Regions from separate parts of the Streptomyces chromofuscus genome, predicted to be linked through region 2. Evidence: riboswitches for the same ligand, from Rfam matches in the RefSeq annotation. Region 2 holds a riboswitch; the other holds the start of a gene.
What was found. A riboswitch is a leader RNA that binds a small molecule or an ion and turns the genes downstream of it on or off. The one in region 2 is predicted to bind glycine.

Region 1: it holds a riboswitch for glycine, as region 2 does, so the genes downstream of both, gcvP (aminomethyl-transferring glycine dehydrogenase) here and gcvT (glycine cleavage system aminomethyltransferase GcvT) in region 2, are expected to answer to the same signal.

What each region holds. Positions count from the first base shown of each region.
Region 1 is NZ_CP063374.1:1,316,076-1,325,289, forward strand. Features, by position in the region: gene modA (molybdate ABC transporter substrate-binding protein) at 143-970, shown strand; gene IPT68_RS05935 (ABC transporter permease) at 967-1,800, shown strand; gene IPT68_RS05940 (ABC transporter ATP-binding protein) at 1,904-2,983, shown strand; gene gcvP (aminomethyl-transferring glycine dehydrogenase) at 3,108-5,993, opposite strand; glycine riboswitch at 6,169-6,264, opposite strand; gene IPT68_RS05950 (PRC-barrel domain-containing protein) at 6,379-6,750, shown strand; partial or broken gene IPT68_RS05955 (DNA polymerase IV) at 6,672-8,110, opposite strand; gene IPT68_RS05960 (MerR family transcriptional regulator) at 8,175-8,858, opposite strand; gene IPT68_RS05965 (bifunctional nuclease family protein) at 9,120-9,214, opposite strand, start outside.
Region 2 is NZ_CP063374.1:5,732,511-5,741,724, forward strand. Features, by position in the region: gene glyA (serine hydroxymethyltransferase) at 1-1,002, opposite strand, end outside; gene gcvH (glycine cleavage system protein GcvH) at 1,017-1,394, opposite strand; gene gcvT (glycine cleavage system aminomethyltransferase GcvT) at 1,504-2,622, opposite strand; glycine riboswitch at 2,657-2,774, opposite strand; glycine riboswitch at 2,775-2,874, opposite strand; gene IPT68_RS25960 (AAA family ATPase) at 3,130-3,798, shown strand; gene IPT68_RS25965 (enhanced serine sensitivity protein SseB) at 4,465-5,244, shown strand; gene IPT68_RS25970 (enhanced serine sensitivity protein SseB C-terminal domain-containing protein) at 5,402-6,193, shown strand; gene IPT68_RS25975 (ABC transporter substrate-binding protein) at 6,985-8,652, shown strand; gene IPT68_RS25980 (ABC transporter permease) at 8,749-9,214, shown strand, end outside.

The DNA of each region.
Region 1 (9,214 bases), 4.4 Mb from region 2:
CATCGGCGTATCGGATGAGCCCGAACGGCCGCTTCCCGCGAGGGGCCGCTGTCCCGCGACGTTCCCGCGGCGTTGCGCCGATCGCTTTCCCGGGAAGCCGCTCGCGCTCATCCCCGACAGCGAGCAGCCGAGGAGTCGCCCCGTGCAGACCCTGTCCACCCGCCGGAGCCGCCGCACCCTTCGGGCGGGCGGCGCGGGAGCCGCCCTGCTGCTCGCCCTGAGCGCCTGCGCCTCCTCGTCCGACACGAACGCCACCGCGAAGTCGGGTTCCTCCGCCGCGGCCCCCGCGAACCCCTCCGGCACGGTCACCGTCTTCGCCGCCGCCTCCCTCGAGGAGGGCTTCACGAAGCTGGGCGAGCGGTTCGAGCAGCGGCACCCGGGGACGAAGGTCACCTTCAGCTTCGGTGGCAGCGACTCGCTGGCCGCGAGCATCACGGGCGGCGCCCCGGCGGACGTCTTCGCGTCGGCCAGCCCCAAGACGATGAAGGTCGTCACCGACGCCGGCGGCACGTCCGGCACCCCCGCCACCTTCGTCCGCAACCAGCTGGAGATCGCCACCCTGCCGGGCAACCCCGACAACATCTCCTCCCTCAAGGACCTCACCCAGTCCGGTCTGAAGGTCGTCCTGTGCGACGAGTCCGTGCCGTGCGGCGCCGCCGCCAGGAAGGCACTGGACGCCGGCAAGCTCAAGCTCACGCCGGTCTCCTACGAGCAGGACGTCAAGAGCGCCCTGACGAAGGTCGAGCTGAAGGAGGCCGACGCCGCCGTCGTCTACAAGACCGACGTGCGGGCGGCCGGTGACAAGGTGGAGGGCGTGGACTTCCCCGAGTCGGCCGACGCCGTCAACGACTACCCGATCGCCCTGCTCGAGGACGCGCCCAACGCCGAGGCGGCGCAGGCCTTCATCGACCTGGTGAAGTCGGCCGACGGCCAGAAGGTGCTGACCGAGGCCGGGTTCCTCGAGCCATGAGGAAGTCCGCCGCCACCCTGGAGGGCGGTCGCACCCGCACGGGACCGCGTCCGCGGACGGTACCGCTCGCCCTGCTCCTGCCCGCCCTGCTGGGCCTGGCGTTCCTGCTGCTCCCGCTCGTCGCCCTCCTCATCCGCACACCGTGGAGCACCCTGCCCGGACAGCTCACCAGCCCCGGCGTCTGGCAGGCCCTGCGGCTCTCCCTGGTCTGCGCCACGATGGCGACCGCGCTGAGCCTGGTCATCGGCGTCCCGCTGGCCTGGCTGTTGGCCCGCACGGACTTCCCCGGCCGCGGCCTGGTCCGGGCCCTGGTGACCCTGCCGCTGGTCCTGCCGCCGGTGGTCGGCGGCGTGGCCCTCCTCCTCGCGCTCGGCCGCAACGGCGTGGTCGGGCAGTGGCTCGACGCGTGGTTCGGGATCACCCTGCCGTTCACGACGGCGGGCGTGGTGATCGCGGAGACGTTCGTGGCGATGCCGTTCCTCGTCATCAGCGTCGAGGGCACCCTGCGCGCCGCCGACCCCCGCTACGAGGAGGCGGCCACGACCCTGGGCGCCTCCCGCTTCACGGCGTTCCGCCGCGTCACCCTGCCCCTGATCGCCCCCGGCATCGCGGCGGGCTCGGTCCTGGCCTGGGCCCGCGCCCTCGGCGAGTTCGGCGCGACGATCACCTTCGCCGGCAACTTCCCCGGCCGCACCCAGACCATGCCCCTTGCGGTCTACCTGGCCCTCCAGAACGACCCGGCGGCGGCGATCGCCCTCAGCCTGGTCCTCCTCACGGTCTCCATCGCCGTACTCGCAGCCCTCAAGGACCGCTGGATCACGCCCTCATGAACGCCCCCTCCGCCGCCGCAGCCGCCATGGCCGCGGGCGGTCCCGCCGCACACTTGGCCTGGGAACACCCACCCCGCACACCCACCGCCAGGACACCCACGCCATGACCGACGTCGACGACACGACACCCACCCGCCCCCGCACGGAGGGCCTGCACGCCCACCTGGTCGTCGACCACCCCCCCTTCCGGCTGGACATCACGCTCACCGCCACGCCCGGCGAAGTGGTGGCCCTCCTGGGTCCCAACGGCGCGGGCAAGACCACCGCCCTGCGCGCCCTGGCCGGCCTGACTCCCCTCACCGCCGGCGACCTCCACCTGGACGGCACCGACCTGCACGACACACCCCCCGAGTCCCGCCCGATCGGCGTCGTCTTCCAGGACTACCTCCTCTTCCCCCACCTCACGGCCCTGGACAACGTCGCCTTCGGCCCCCGCTGTCACGGCGCCACCAAGCCACAGGCCCGCGCCGAGGCAGCCGCATGGCTGGCCCGCATGGGCCTGACCGCCCACGCCTCCGCGAGACCCCGGCATCTCTCCGGCGGCCAGGCTCAACGCGTCGCCCTCGCCCGCGCCCTGGCCACCCGGCCCCGGCTGCTCCTCCTGGACGAACCGCTCGCCGCCCTCGACGCCCGCACCCGTCTGGAGGTGCGCGCCCAACTCCGACGCCACCTCGCCGACTTCGAGGCGGTGGCCGTACTCGTCACCCACGACCCGCTGGACGCCATGGTCCTGGCCGACCGCCTGATCGTCGTCGAACACGGCAGCGTCGTCCAGGAGGGCACCCCCTCCGAGATCGCTCGCCGCCCCCGCACCGACTACGTGGCCCAGCTGGTCGGCCTCAACCTCTACAAGGGCACCGCCGAGGGCCACACGGTCCACCTGGAAGCCGGCCCCGCGCTCACCACGACCGAGGACCTGAAGGGCGCCGTCTTCGTCGCCTTCCCCCCGAGCGCGGTGACCCTCTACCGCGACCGCCCCACCGCCTCCAGCGCCCGCAACCTCTGGCGCTGCGAGGTCGCCGGCCTGGAGACCCACGGCGACCAGATCCGCGCCGCCCTCACCGGCGAACTCCCCCTCACCGCCGACCTCACCACGGTCGCCGCCGCGGAACTCGACCTGCACCCCGGCGCCTTGGTCTGGGCCGCGGTCAAGGCCACCCAGACACACGCCTACCCCGCCTGAAACGCGACGAGGGCTCCCTCAACGGGAGCCCTCGTTCACGTGCCTGGACCCGCGCCGACGCGCCGGCCGGCCTCAGCCCTCGTCAGGGGCCGGCCTGCCGCGGCCGTCGTCGGCCCGCGCCGCCTCAGTCCTCGTACGCGTCCAACGGCGGGCAGGAACACACCAGGTTCCGGTCACCGAACGCCTGGTCGATGCGCCGCACCGGCGGCCAGTACTTGTCGGCCACCGACACCCCGCCCGGGAAGACGGCCTCGTCACGCGAGTACGCGTGCTCCCACGCGCCACCCAGCGCGGCGGCGGTGTGCGGAGCGTTCCGCAGCGGGTTGTCGTCGGCCGGCCACTCGCCCGCCCCGACCTTCTCGATCTCCGCCCGAATCGCGATCATCGCGTCGCAGAACCGGTCGAGTTCGGTCAGGTCCTCGGACTCGGTCGGCTCGATCATCAGCGTCCCGGCCACCGGGAACGACATCGTCGGCGCGTGGAACCCGTAGTCGATCAGCCGCTTGGCCACGTCGTCGACGCTCACGCCCGTCGCCTTGGTCAACGGCCGCAGATCGATGATGCACTCGTGCGCGACCAGCCCGCCCGGACCGGTGTACAGCACCGGGTAGTGCGGCTCCAGCCGCTTGGCGATGTAGTTGGCGCTCAGCACGGCCACCTGCGTGGCCCGCTTCAGCCCTTCGCCGCCCATGAGCCGCACGTAGGCCCAGGAGATCGGCAGAATGCCCGCCGACCCCCACGGCGCGGCCGAGATCGGCCCCACCCCGGTCTCCGGCCCGGCCTCGGGCTGCAGGGGGTGGTTCGGCAGGTACGGCGCCAGGTGCGACCGTACGGCCACCGGGCCGACGCCCGGCCCACCGCCGCCGTGCGGGATGCAGAACGTCTTGTGCAGGTTGAGGTGGGAGACGTCGCCCCCGAAGTGACCCGGCTTCGCCAGCCCCACCAGCGCGTTGAGGTTGGCCCCGTCGACGTACACCTGCCCGCCGGCGTCGTGCACCTGGGCGCAGATGTCGGCGACGTGCTCCTCGAACACACCGTGCGTGGACGGGTAGGTGATCATCAGCACCGACAGCTCGTCGCGGTACTGCTCGATCTTCGCCCGCAGGTCCTCGACGTCGATCTCGCCGTCCTCGGCGGTCTTCACGACGAGGACCTTCATCCCGGCCATGACGGCGCTCGCGGCGTTCGTGCCGTGCGCCGACGACGGGATCAGACACACGGTCCGCTGCTCGTCGCCGTTGGCCCGGTGGTACCCGCGCACGGCGAGCAGTCCGGCCAGCTCGCCCTGCGAGCCCGCGTTGGGCTGCAACGACACCTTGTCGTACCCGGTGACCTCGGCGAGACGGTCCTCCAGCTCACGAATGAGCGTCAGGTATCCCTGGGCCTGCTCGGCGGGCGCGAACGGATGCATCTGCCCGAACTCCGGCCAGGTGACCGGCTCCATCTCCGTGGTCGCGTTGAGCTTCATGGTGCAGGAGCCCAGCGGGATCATGCCGCGGTCGAGCGCGTAGTCGCGGTCGGCTAGCCGGCGCAGGTAGCGCAGCATCGCGGTCTCGGAGCGGTGCTGGTGGAAGACCGGGTGGGTCAGGTAGTCGTCGGTGCGCAGCAGCCCGCCCGGCAGCGCGTCCTCCGCGACGCCGTCCAGCGCCTCGATGTCCCCCGCGACGCCGAACGCGGCCCACACGGCGGCCAGTTCGGCCCGCGTGGTGGTTTCGTCGCAGGCCATGGAGACGTGGTCGGCGTCCACGAGCCGCAGGTTGACACCGTTCTCGCGCGCGGCGGCGACGACCTCGGCCGCACGCCCCGGCACTCGCGTGGTGACGGTGTCGAAGTAGGCGCCGTCGACGATCTCGACGCCGCCGACCCGGAGGCCCGCGGCGAGGATCGCGGCGTACCGGTGCGTGCGCCGCGCGATGCCCTTCAGGCCCTCGGGCCCGTGGTACACCGCGTACATCCCGGCCATCACCGCCAGCAGCACCTGCGCGGTGCAGATGTTGCTGGTCGCCTTCTCGCGCCGGATGTGCTGCTCACGCGTCTGCAGTGCGAGCCGGTAGGCCTTGTTCCCGTCGGCGTCGACGGACACGCCCACGAGCCGCCCGGGCAGGCTGCGCGCGAACTTCTCCTGGACCGCCATGTAACCGGCGTGCGGCCCGCCGAAGCCCATCGGCACACCGAACCGCTGCGTCGTGCCGACCGCGATGTCGGCGCCCAGCTCACCCGGCGACTTCAGCAGCGTCAGCGCCAGCAGGTCGGCGGCGACGGTGACGAGCGCGCCCAGCTCGTGCGCCTGGTCGATGACCGGCTTGATGTCGCGCACGGTGCCGGAGGCGCCCGGGTACTGAATCAGCACGCCGTTGATCTCACGCTCGGCGACGTCGGCCGGGATGCCCTCGCTGAGGTCGGCGACGACGACCTCGACGCCGGTCGGCTCGGCGCGGGTCTCGATCACGGCGATGGTCTGCGGCAGCGCGTCCGCGTCGACCAGGAACAGGCCCTTCTTGTTCTTGCCCATGCGCCGGGACAGCGCCATCGCCTCGGCCGCGGCCGTGCCCTCGTCCAGCAGGGAGGCGCCGGAGGTCGGCAGGCCCGTGAGGTCGGCGACCACGGTCTGGAAGTTCAGCAGCGCCTCCAGGCGGCCCTGCGAGATCTCCGGCTGGTACGGGGTGTACGCCGTGTACCAGGCCGGGTTCTCCATGACGTTGCGCAGGACGACGGGCGGGGTGATCGTCCCGTAGTAGCCGAGGCCGATCATGGACCCCAGGACCTGGTTGCGGTCGGCGAGGGAGCGCAGCTCGCGCAGCACCTCGGCCTCGGTGCGGGCGCCCGGCAGGTCCAGGGCGTCGGCGTTCTTGATCACATCCGGTACCGCGGCGGCGGTGAGCTCGTCGAGCGAGCCGTAGCCGACCTGCGCGAGCATCTTGGCCCGCGCCTCCTGGTCGGGCCCGATGTGGCGCTGCTCGAAGGGGATGCCCGCTTCGAGTTCGGAGAGCGGAATGCGATGGGCGGTCATTGCGGAGGCCTCCTGGTCTGACGCGACCTTCGAGGGACACCACGGCACGGGTGCCCCGACGGCCTCCCCCTCTGTCATCTCAACCTGAGAGCTTCACCGGCCGCCCGAGGGACGTCCGGCTTGCACCGTCGGTGAGAGCGGGAGCCGTGACACCCGCTCTGCTTTCCAGAGTGACCTCGTCCGTGCGGTACGTGGGCCTGAGAGATTCCGGGGAGGATTTGCTCCTTCGGCGCCTCCGGTGATGTCCGGAGGACTCTCCCGCACGGGGTCAGCAGCCGTTTGTCAGACTACCAGCGAGGTCAACGCCCGGACCTTCGAGTGGCCGCCTTCCGCATTGTGCTCTTTCGTAGTGCTTACGGATGAGGTGCTAGCCAGTGGAGGGCCCGTGCAGACCGACATCGATCCGCGCAACCTGATCGGCCGCAAGGCATTCGACCGCCACGGCACCAAGATCGGCACCATCGACGAGGTCTACCTCGACGACGCGACGGGTGTCCCGGAGTGGGCCGCCATACGGACGGGCCTGTTCAGCAGGGACGCCTTCGTGCCACTGGAGCCCAGCGAGCTGATCGACGGCAGTCTGCACGTCCCCTTCGACCGCGCCCTGATCAAGGACGCCCCCGACTTCGGCGTGGGCCGGCATCTCTCCCCCGAGCAGGAACTCCAGCTCTACCACCACTACGGCCTCGACGTGGCCGCTCCTCCGGCGCTCCCGGACCGCGAGTTCGGCAAGCTGGCCGGCTCGGAGGAGACGTGACCTGCACGGCTCAGCCCTGCGGCTCGGGTCTTCGCGCAACCAGCGGCAGCGGCTCCGCCGGCTCCAGCGCGGGATCGTCGATCCGGAAGGTCCGTACCCGCCCGGGCTCCGAGTCGGGCGTCTCGAACCGCACGGTCACCCTGCCCAGCCCGCTGCCCTGCACCCACCCGTGCCCGTACTCGGCGTGCCGCACGTCGTGCCCGGCAGCCCACCGCCGCTCGACGGGCTCGGCCTCCTCCGTCTCCGCCTCCTCAGCGATGTCGTCCTCGCCTCCCTCGGCCCGCTCCCCCGCCGCCTGAGCGAAGAGATCTTCCTGCGTGTAGTCGGCCAGCCCGGTCACCCCCACCCCGAGCAGCCGCACACCCCCTGTCGTGTCCACGGACTCCAGCAGCCGTGCCGCAGCCTCCCGCACCACCGCCGGATCGTCCGTCGGCCCGCGCAGCGTCTCGGAACGGGTCAGCGTCGAGAAGTCGTACCGCCGTACCTTCAGGACGATCGTCCGCCCCGACAGCCCGGCCCCGCGCAGCCGGCGCACGCACCGGTCGGCAAGCCGCTGCACCTCCAGCCCGACCCGGACCCGGTCGTGGATGTCCACGTCGTAGGTGTCCTCGACCGACACGGACTTCGCCTCCCGTTCGGCGACCACCGGCCGGTCGTCGCGGGCCAGCGCCATGGCGTACAGCGCGTGCCCGTGCGCCTTGCCCAGCAGCCGGACGAGCTCGTCCTCGCCCGCCTCGGCGATCTCGTCGACCGTGGTGATCCCGGCCCGCCGCAGATGATCGCCGGTCGCCGGACCCACCCCCGGCAGGGTCCGCACCGGCATCGGCCCGAGCAGCGCCCGCTCGGTGCCCGGCTCGATCAGCACCAGACCGTCCGGTTTGGCCTGCTCGGAGGCGATCTTCGCGAGCATCTTGGAGGCGGCGAGGCCCACGGACCCGGTGAGGCCGGTGCCGGCCCGGATGTCGGCCCGCAGCTTGATCCCCGCCAGCCGTGCGGACTGCCGGTCCCAGGCGGTCCCCCCGGCCTCCAGGTCCACGAACGCCTCGTCCAGGCTCAACGGCTCCACCAGCGGCGACAGCGCCCGGAGCAGGCCCATGACCTGCTCGCTGATCGTCCGGTAGAAGCCGAAGCGCGGCACCAGATACGCGGCGTTCGGCGCGAGCCGGCGCGCCTGGGCCATCGGCATCGCCGAATGCACCCCGAACACCCGCGCCTCGTACGAGCAGGTCGCCACCACCCCGCGCGGCCCGAGCCCGCCCACGATCACGGCTTTGCCGCGCAGGCTCGGCTTGGACGCCTGCTCCACCGAGGCGAAGAAGGCATCCATGTCGAGATGCAGGATCGTGGGCGCGGTTCTCACATGTCCGATGCTGCCTCACGCCACTGACAGTGCCCCGCAGCCGCCGGCAGCCGCGCGCAGGGCCTCAGACGGCCCGGTTGCGCCGCCGCGCCAGCTCGTCCGCCGGATTGTGGCCGACGAGCGTCTCCCCGGTGTCGATGCGCTCGCCGTGCAGCTGCGACAGGGCGCTCTCGACGTCCCGCCACACCACGCCGACGGCGATCCCGAAGACGCCCTGACCTCCCTGGAGCAGTGCGTGGACCTCGTCGGGCGAGGTGCACTCGTAGACCGTGGCGCCGTCGCTCATGAGCGTCATCCGCTCCAGGTCCCGAAAGCCGCGCTCCCGCAGGTGCTGGACGGCGGTGCGGATGTTCTGCAGCGACACCCCGGTGTCGAGGAACCGCTTGACGATCTTCAGAACGACGACATCACGAAAGCTGTACAGGCGCTGTGTCCCGGAGCCGTGGGCGGGCCGCACGCTCGGTTCGACGAGGCCGGTGCGGGCCCAGTAGTCCAGTTGCCGATAGGTGATGCCGGCGGCCGCGCAGGCCGTCGGACCGCGGTAGCCGATCTCCTCGGACGCCATGGGCGCCGCCCCTCCGCCGCCGAAAACGGCCGTCGGTCGCTGCGCAGCGTGATCAGTCACCCTGCCGTGCGGGGCGTACCCCCCACTCGGGCGGAGCCGAGAGCTCTGGGGAGGGTACGGACCGCTCTCCCCAAAACTGCGTCCGGGGGCACCCCCAGCCGTACCGTCGCCGCTGCTTCTCACGCCGACCTCCGTCCTTGACCTGCCTTCTCGACGGTAGGCAGTCACCGAGGGTGCGTCAACGATCGCCACACTCGGCACGCCGAGTGATAATCACCCTAAGAGTGGTTTCCCGCACCCCACCGCGGGGAAAGGCTAGCCGAATGCTCTGATGGGAAGCCGCAGGACGCTCTCACTCGCCACTGGCACGTGCCGGGCCGCGAGCCGCCGCCCGGCACACACCGGCCCGCCACGGACCTCGGGTCCGCCCGGGCCGGCCACTTCTCACTGGCTGCTGGTGCCGAAGTCCTCGGGGGAGATCTGGTCGAGGAACTCCCGGAACTTCTCCACCTCGTCCTCCTGCTCGTCGGGGATCGCGA
Region 2 (9,214 bases):
CTGCTGGCCGTCGAGCTCGGAGTTGCGCAGGTCGACCAGGACCAGGTGGACGTCGGTGCCGCCGGAGAGCACGTCCACGCCCACGGCCTTGACGTCGTCCTGCACGAGCCGCTCGGCGAGCACGCGCGCGCCTTCCAGGGTACGGCGCTGCCGCTCCTGGAAGTCCTCCGAGGCGGCGACCTTGAAGGCGACCGCCTTCGCGGCGATCACGTGCTCCAGCGGGCCGCCCTGCTGACCGGGGAAGACCGCCGAGTTGATCTTCTTGGCGAGTTCGGCCGTGGACAGGATCACACCGCCGCGCGGGCCGCCCAGCGTCTTGTGGGTCGTGGTGGTGACGACATGGGCGTGCGGCACCGGGTTGGGGTGCAGGCCCGCGGCGACCAGACCGGCGAAGTGCGCCATGTCGACCATGAGGTACGCGCCGACCTCGTCGGCGATCCGGCGGAACGCCGCGAAGTCCAGCTGCCGCGGGTAGGCGGACCAGCCGGCGACGATCAGCTTCGGCCTGGCCTCCTTGGCGAGCCGCTCGACCTCGTGCATGTCGACGCGGCCGTCCTCGCCGACGTGGTAGGCGACCACGTCGTAGAGCTTGCCGGAGAAGTTGATCTTCATGCCGTGGGTCAGGTGCCCGCCGTGCGCCAGGTTCAGGCCCATGATCGTGTCGCCGGGCTTGAGCAGCGCGAACATCGCCGCCGCGTTGGCCTGGGCACCCGAGTGCGGCTGCACGTTGGCGTGCTCGGCGCCGAACAGCTCCTTGACGCGGTCGATCGCGATCTGCTCGACCACGTCGACGTGCTCGCAGCCGCCGTAGTAGCGGCGGCCGGGGTAGCCCTCGGCGTACTTGTTGGTCAGGACCGAGCCCTGCGCCTCCATGACCGCCACGGGGGCGAAGTTCTCCGAGGCGATCATCTCGAGCGTGGACTGCTGGCGGTGCAGCTCGGCGTCGACGGCCGCCGCGACGGCCGGGTCGAGCTCGTGCAGGGGGGTGTTGAGGACGGACATCTCGCTACGACTCCTCAGCCGGCGGTGTGGGCGGCGTACTCGTCGGCGGAGAGCAGCTCGGCCGGCTCCTCCGCGATGCGCACCTTGAACAGCCAGCCGCCCTCGAAGGGGGCGGAGTTCACCAGGGACGGGTCGTTCACCACGTCCTCGTTGATCTCGGTGACCTCACCGGTGACCGGGGAGTAGAGGTCGCTGACCGACTTGGTCGACTCCAGCTCGCCGCAGGTCTCGCCCGCGGTCACCTGGGAGCCCACCTCGGGGAGCTGGGCGTAGACGACGTCACCGAGGGCGTTCGCGGCGAACTCGGTGATGCCGACCGTCGAGACGCCGTCCTCGGCGGCCGACAGCCACTCGTGCTCCTTGCTGTAGCGCAGCTGCTGGGGGTTGCTCATGGCCTGAATTCTCCTGTACGCGCGGGAGTGCTGGTGAATGGGGGACTGCTGGTACTGCCTGTGAGCAGGCGAAACGTGTGCCGGGTCACGGAGGGCCCGAGCCCAGTGTCTACTTCTGGCGCTTGTAGAACGGCAGCGCCACGACCTCGTACGGCTCGTGGGTGCCCCGGATGTCCACGCCGACGCCCGGCGTGCCCGGCGCCGCGTGCGCGGCGTCGACGTACGCCATCGCGATGGGCTTGCCCAGCGTGGGGGAGGGGGCGCCGGAGGTGACCTCGCCGATCACCTCGCCGCCGGCGACCACGGCGTACCCGGCGCGCGGGACGCGGCGGCCCTCGGCGACCAGGCCGACGAGGACGCGCGGCGGGCTGGCCTCCGCGCGGGCGGCGGCCTCGGCGAGGGCCTCGCGGCCGACGAAGTCGCCCTCCTTGTCGAACTTCACCACCCGGCCGAGCCCCGCGTCGAAGGGGGTGAGGGAGGTGGACAGCTCATGCCCGTACAGCGGCATGCCCGCCTCCAGGCGCAGGGTGTCCCGGCAGGACAGGCCGCACGGGACGAGGCCGGCGCCCGCGCCCGCCTCGGTCAGCGCCTCCCACAACGCCACGGCGTGCTCCGGCTGCACGAACAGCTCGAAGCCGTCCTCGCCGGTGTACCCGGTGCGGGCGATCAGCGCCGGGACGCCCGCGACGGTGCCGGGCAGGCCGGCGTAGTACTTCAGTCCGTCGAGGTCGGCGTCGGTCAGCTGCTTGAGGATGCCGGGGGACTCGGGGCCCTGCACGGCGATCAGCGCGTAGGCGTCCCGGTCGTCGCGCACGGCGGCGTCGAAGCCCTCCGCGCGCTCCGTCAGGGCGTCCAGGACCGTCTGCGCGTTGCTCGCGTTGGCGACGACCATGTACTCGGTCTCGGCGAGCCGGTAGACGATCAGGTCGTCGAGGATGCCGCCGTCCGCCCGGCAGATCATGGTGTAGCGGGCGCGGCCCACGCCGACGGAGGCGATGTTGCCGACGAGCGCGTGATTGAGGAGCCGGGCCGCCTGCGGGCCGGTGACCGTGATCTCACCCATGTGCGACAGGTCGAACAGCCCGGCCTTCGTGCGCACCGCCAGGTGCTCGTCGCGCTCGGAGCCGTAGCGCAGGGGCATGTCCCAGCCGGCGAAGTCGGTCATGGTCGCGCCCAGCGAACGATGCAGGGCATCGAGCGCGGTGCGACGGGGTGCGGTGCTGCTCATCGGTCGTTCTCCCAAGGCATGACGGCGAGGTCGTTCCTCCCCATCTGTCATCGGAACCTGAGAGGTTCGCCATGACCACCCCTGACGGACGGTGACCAGGACTTGCACCTTGGGTGGAGCCACTGCGGCAGCAGCCCGCTTTTCAGATGTGCCTCGCCCGCGCGGTAACGGGGCCTGAGAGATTCAAGGGAGGGACTTGCTCCTTCGGCGTCCCAGTCACGACGTGCCTGGGAACTCTCCCGCGCGGATTCAAGCGGCCGGTATGCAGTTGGCGCGCTCATCATTGCACGCATCACCGCGGGGCGGCAGGGGGATCTTTCACGGGGGACCTGCCACAGGGGGTGCACATGCCCACAGGAGGACACACAGCGTCCACAGGCGGGCACAGTGTGCTGTAGCAGGCCTGTTGCGGGAAGCGGACGGAAACGCGAGACGCCGCGTATTACGTTCTCTTTACACTCGACGGGGACGGGAACTCGTGAACCGCCCCAGGGGAGGACGATCACGGTGAACAGGACCACGGCCTACGCGACCACCGCGGGCCTCGCACTGCCCGAGCAGCCGACCGCCCCGGCCCGGGAGGCGGGCGCCGCGCTGCCGTCCCCCGTGGTCCGCGACCTGCGCGAGCGCGCGGGCCGCAGCCCGCACGCCCTGCTCTTCGGCCCCCGCGACCTCGTCGTGATCACCGGCCTGCCGGGCAGCGGCAAGTCCACCCTGATGCGGCGGGCGGTCCGCGGCCGGCGCATCGACTCCCAGGACACCCGCGACCGCTGGGACGGCCGTACGCCGCCCTGGCTGCCGTACGCGGTGTACCGCCCCCTCGTGCGCCTCGCGCACTACGCCGGCCTGCGCCGCGCCGTGCGTACCGGCGAGGGCGTCGTCGTCCACGACTGCGGTACGCAGGCCTGGGTGCGCGCCTGGCTGGCCCGCGAGGCCCGCCGCCGCGGCGGCACCCTGCACCTGCTGCTGCTCGACGTCACCGCCGAGCAGGCCCTGGCCGGCCAGCGCGAACGCGGCCGCGGCGTCTCGCGGTACGCGTTCCTGCGCCACCGCCGCGCCGCCGGCCGCCTGCTGCGGCGCACCGAACGCGGCGCCCTGCCGCGCGGCTGCGGCGCCGCGATCCTGCTCGACCGCGCGGCGGCCGACACGCTGACCCGCGTCGGCTTCACGGGCTGACCCCCACCGGACCGCGCGGTGGTGGCCTGCATGCTGGGCCGATGGGGTGTCACGGGCTGACAATCACCTGACCGCGCGGCGGGAGCACGCCGGGTCGCGTCGGCTTCACGGGCTGACCCCCACCGGACCGCGCGGTGGTGGCCTGCATGCTGGGCCGATGGGGTGTCACGGGCTGGCCATCACCTGACCGCGCGGCGGGAGCACGCCGGGTCGCGTCGGCTTCACGGGCTGACCCCCACCGGACCGCGCGGTGGTGGCCTGCATGCTGGGCCGATGGGGTGTCACGGGCTGACAATCACCTGACCGCGCGGCGGGAGCACGCCGGGTCGCATCGGCTTCACGGGCTGACCCCCACCCGAGCGCGCGGCGGTGGGGGCACACCGGGCCGGACCGGCCAGAGGTCCGACGCCTGCTCGACGGCGCGGCGGTGGGTACGCCGGGCGGTATCGGCCTCACGGGCGCCCACTGTCCGACACTCCGCCGCGTGCGGCCCCGCACCGGTCCGGCTTCACGGCCCGAGTCCGAGGCGGGGGTGGTCCGGCGCCGGTACGGTCCACCGGCTGCGGCCACGCCCGGTGCCCCGTGCCGGATCGTTGTGTGGGGCGACGCGGCGGGCGGGTTAGCCTTTTCAGCCGATGGCACTGGTACGGAGCAGGCGGTAGGCAGATGGACTTCCCGGAGGACATTCCGGCGCAGGCGCACCCGCATCCGCACGGCGGATGGCCCGGCAACGAGCTGGAGGAGGTGCTGTCGGCCTCCCTCGGTGTCCCGTCGGCCGGCGGCCGGATCGTCGAGGTGCTCGGCCGCAGCTTCGTGTGGGTGCCGCTGCCCAACGGCGGCGGCCCCCACAGCGGCCCCCTCGACCTGCCGAGCATGGAGATCGACGGCCAGGCCTACGTCCCGGTCTTCAGCTCCGAGGAACAGTTCCGCCAGGTCGTCGGCGCCCACATGTCGTACACCATCGCCCCCGCTGTCGAGTTCGCCCGCGGCCTGCCCCCGCAGGCGGGCATCGCGGTGAACCCCGGCGGCGTCGTCGGCATCCCGCTCCCCCCGGCCGCGGTCGCCGAACTCGGCCGCGCCGGCCGCACCCCCCTCGACGGCCCCGCGAGCGGTGGCCGGGTCCGCCTCTTCCAGCCCGACTGGCAGGACGACCCGGTGGACTTCCTCACGGCGGCGTCCGCGGAGTTCGAGTCGATCGGCGTCGTGACCACGGCCCGCCGCTGCCTGGCGGCGATCGAGACGGCCGACCCGGTGATGTTCGTGGGCGTCGAACTCTCCCAGTGGGAAGGGGACCTGCGCGCCGCACCCCTGGACGCCCTGGGCCGCGCCCTGGGCAGCACTCCCGTGCGATGGCCGGTCAACCTGGTCCTGATGGACGTGGCCCAGGACCCGGTGGTCACCTGGATGCGGGAGCGGGTGCGCCCCTTCTACCAGCGGAGCCGGTGAAACACCTCCGCGGACGGCGGACCCGGGGGCGCGGGGAGCCGCGCGACCAGCAACGGACGACCCGCGCTCGCCGAAACGAGACAGTCCCCGAGTCGGTGGGCGCCCTTAAGCTAGGGTCACGGCTCGAAAAGGGCGTTGCACGAAGGGGCGGTAAACAGTGAGCGCGAGCGGCACGGGCACGGCCGCGGCCGGCCAGGTCGAGCACATGCTGCGCCAGGTGACGCCGGGGCGCCACGACGCCTACGAGGCACTCCTGCGCGCCCTCGCGACCCCCCACTCCGGCCAGGTCTGGATGCTGCTGTGGCACGGTCAGGCCGGCAGCCCCGACGCCCAGTACGGGAACATGGAGGTCGACGGCTACGGCTACGCCCCCTGCGTCACCTCGGCCCAGGAGCTGTCGGCCAGCGGCTGGAACCGCTCGTACGAGGTGGTCGACGGCCTGGACGTGGCCCGCACCCTCTACCCCGACCACTACGGGATCTGGCTGAACCCGCACGCCCCCGGCGGCGGCGTCGGCATCCCCTGGCTGGATCTGCGCCGCATCGCCACCGGCCTCGACCGCCAGCCCGCCGGCCCCCTGCGGCTGTCGGAACCCGCCATCCAGATCCCGCAGTTCTACGCCCTGCTGTCGCAGAACGCCCACCGCACCCCGGCCGTCCGCTCGCTGCGCCGCGCCTGGGTCCAGCCCGCGCTCGGCGCGCCGTACCTCGCCATCGGCCTCGACGTGTACGACACCTCCCCGCCCGCCGTGGACTCGGTGCGAGCGATGATGCAGCAGTCGATCGGCGCGGTCCCGGACGGACTGCCGGTGTCGACGGTCGCGATGTCCGACGAGTACGACCCGGTCGCGATGTGGCTGCGCGCCAACGCCCGCCCCTTCTACGACCGAGAGGCCCACGCGGGCCCGTCCCAGGCCGCCCGCGGGTACGGGTATCCACCGTCCAACTGAGCACTGGCCTCTTCTGGACCGCTCCATCATCAACCGCGGCGTCGGCAGATGCAGAATTCCATGTCCTTGAGTGGGCCACGGGTCGGTACCTGGAGTTGTCGCGCTCTGTGCGGATGTTGAACCGCTGGTACGCGGCCTTGGGAGTCGTGCAGCCGTAGTGCTTGCCCTTGGCTTCCCCGACCTTGGCGGAGTTGTACTTGCCGGTCGTCCCCGCGGGGGCTGTCCCTGGACCGCGACCATCATGCCGGTCAGGAGGGCCGCAGCAGCCCATGTCGCGCCCGCATTGCGCTTCCACTCTTCTTGCATGCTGGTTCCCGTGTCTCCGGGAGCGCCAGGGTTTTTCGGCGCCCAACAGTTGATCCGTGCAGTGCGTCGAGTGAGACGTGACCAGCGGATGGATGTCGGGATTGCGGTGGGATACGGGATCTGACCGAACTTGATCGGTCGATGTGGCCACGTAGAGGCGGGGGGGGGGAGCGAAAGGGCCGGCCGCGCGCCGTCAGTGTGCCCGGACGTTCGGGTCGACAGTCTCCGTCCCCCTCCACGGGCCGTCGATTCGACCCGTCGGCCACGGGTAAGGGACCCTAACAGGCCCTATGTGCAACTCCCGGCTGTGTGCGGCAAGTTCATCGCGCCTACCCTTGATGTACCGGTAGCTTCCCATTTATCGAGTGTTCAGATCTCAGGTAGGTATCACCGCTATGCGGACTGTTCTCGGGCGCCGGTCCCGTCTGTAGTGTTCAGGCGGTCAACATTGCATTCCCCTCAGCGGAACCCGGAGTGGCCGACCTATGCGCATACTCAGATCCCGCGCCGCCAGGGCGATCACGGCCGCGTTGGCGGTCGGTCTGATCGCCACCGGCTGTGCCAGTGAGCGAGACAAGGAAGACTCGAAGGGGGAGAAGGACACCTTCGTGTTCGGCGCCCCCGGCGACCCGAGCTCGCTGGACCCTGCGCTCGCGAGCGACGGCGAGACCTTCCGGGTCACCCGCCAGGCCTTCGAGGCGCTGCTCGAGCACGAGTCGGGCGGCAGCAAGCTCGTCGGCGGCCTCGCCGAGACCTGGGAGAGCAACGACGCGGGCACCGTGTGGACCTTCAACCTCCGCAAGGGCGTGAAGTTCCACGACGGTGAAGCGTTCAACGCCGCGGCCGTGTGCGCCAACTACGACCACTGGTTCAACTGGAAGGGCACCTACCAGTCCAGCGCGGTCTCGTACTACTGGCAGACCATCATGGGCGGCTTCGCGAAGAACGAGGACAAGGAGACGCCGGAGGCGAACTACAAGTCCTGCACCGCGAAGGACGAGAACACCGCCGTCATCGAGGTCAAGAAGCCTTCCGCCAACCTCCCCGGCGGCTTCTCCCTGCAGGCCCTGGCCATCCACTCGCCGAAGGCCCTCAAGGCGTACGAGGCCCAGGAGGCGACCGCCAAGGGCGACGCGATCACCTACCCCAAGTACAGCCAGGAGGCCGGCACGGTCGCCGGTACCGGCCCGTACAAGATCACGAAGTGGAACAAGGGCAACAAGGAAGTCACCCTTCAGCGCTTCGACGACTACTGGGGTGAGAAGGCCAAGGTCAAGAACCTGGTCATTCGCACCATCGACACCGAGGACGGCCGCCGGCAGGCGCTGCAGGCCGGCGACATCGACGGGTACGACCTGGTGGCGCCCGCCGACGTCAAGACCCTCGAGGGCGAAGGCTTCCAGGTCCCGACCCGTGGCGTCTTCAACCTCTTCTACCTGGGCATGACCCAGGAGAAGAACCCGGCGCTGAAGAAGAAGGAAGTGCGCCAGGCGATCGCGCACGCCCTGGACCGGGAGAACCTGGTCAAGACCCAGCTGCCCGAGGGCGGCAAGGTGGCCACGCAGTTCATGCCGGACACCGTCGAGGGCTACTCCGAGGGCGTCAAGACCTACGCGTACGACACGGCCAAGGCCAAGAGCCTGCTGAAGGCCGCGGGCGAGAGCGGCCTCAAGATCGAGTTCTGCTACCCGACCGAGGTCACCCGCCCGTACATGCCTGCTCCGCAGGACCTGTTCGAGCTGATGAAGGCCGACCTGGAGAAGGCCGGCATCACGGTCACGCCGAAGCCCATGAAGTGGGCCCCGGACTACCTGGACGCCACCGAGGCCGGCTCCTGCGCCCTGCACATGCTGGGCTGGACCGGTGACTTCAACGACGGCTACAACTTCATCGGCACCTGGTTCGCCGAGTACGACAAGCAGTGGGGCTTCCGGAACAAGGCGCTCTTCGACGCGGTGAACGCCGGCTCGAAGGTCGCCGACGAGGCCGAGCGCACCGCCGCGTACAAGAAGGCCAACGAGGCCATCATGGCGTACCTGCCGGGCGTGCCGATCTCGTCCTCGCCGCCCGCCATCGCCTTCGCCAAGAACGTCAACCCGCCGAAGGTCTCCCCGCTCACTCAGGAGAACTTCGCGGAAATCTCCTTCAAGTAAGCATCAGGCACGGTGAACGGGTCCGTCCGGCTGCTGACCTCGGCGGCCGGGCGGACCTGTTCGTGACGGCACATACGTAAGAAAGGGGCATGCGGGGTGCTGCGTCTCGTCGTACGAAGACTGCTCCAGCTCATACCCACCCTGCTCGGCCTGTCGGTTCTGCTGTTCCTCTGGCTCAACCGGCTGCCCGGCGGACCCGCCTCAGCGATCCTGGGGGAGAGGGCCACCGAGGCCGAAGTGGCGCGCATCAATCGCGCGTTGGGGCTCGACCAGCCCCTGTACATCCAGTACTGGCGCTTCCTGAAGCGAATCGCCGAACTCGACCTGGGTACCTCCGTGCAGACCGGACAGCCGGTCTGGGACGAGTTCACGCTGCGCTTCCCCGCCACCGTCGAACTCTCCGTCGCCGCGATGATCATCGCCATCGTGGTCGGTGTTCCGCTGGGTTACTTCGCCGCCCGCAAGCGGGGCGGCTGGCTGGACGTCACCGCCGTCTCCGGCTCACTCGTCGGGATCTGCGTCCCCGTCTTCTTCCTCGCCCTCATCCTCAAGGGCATCTTCG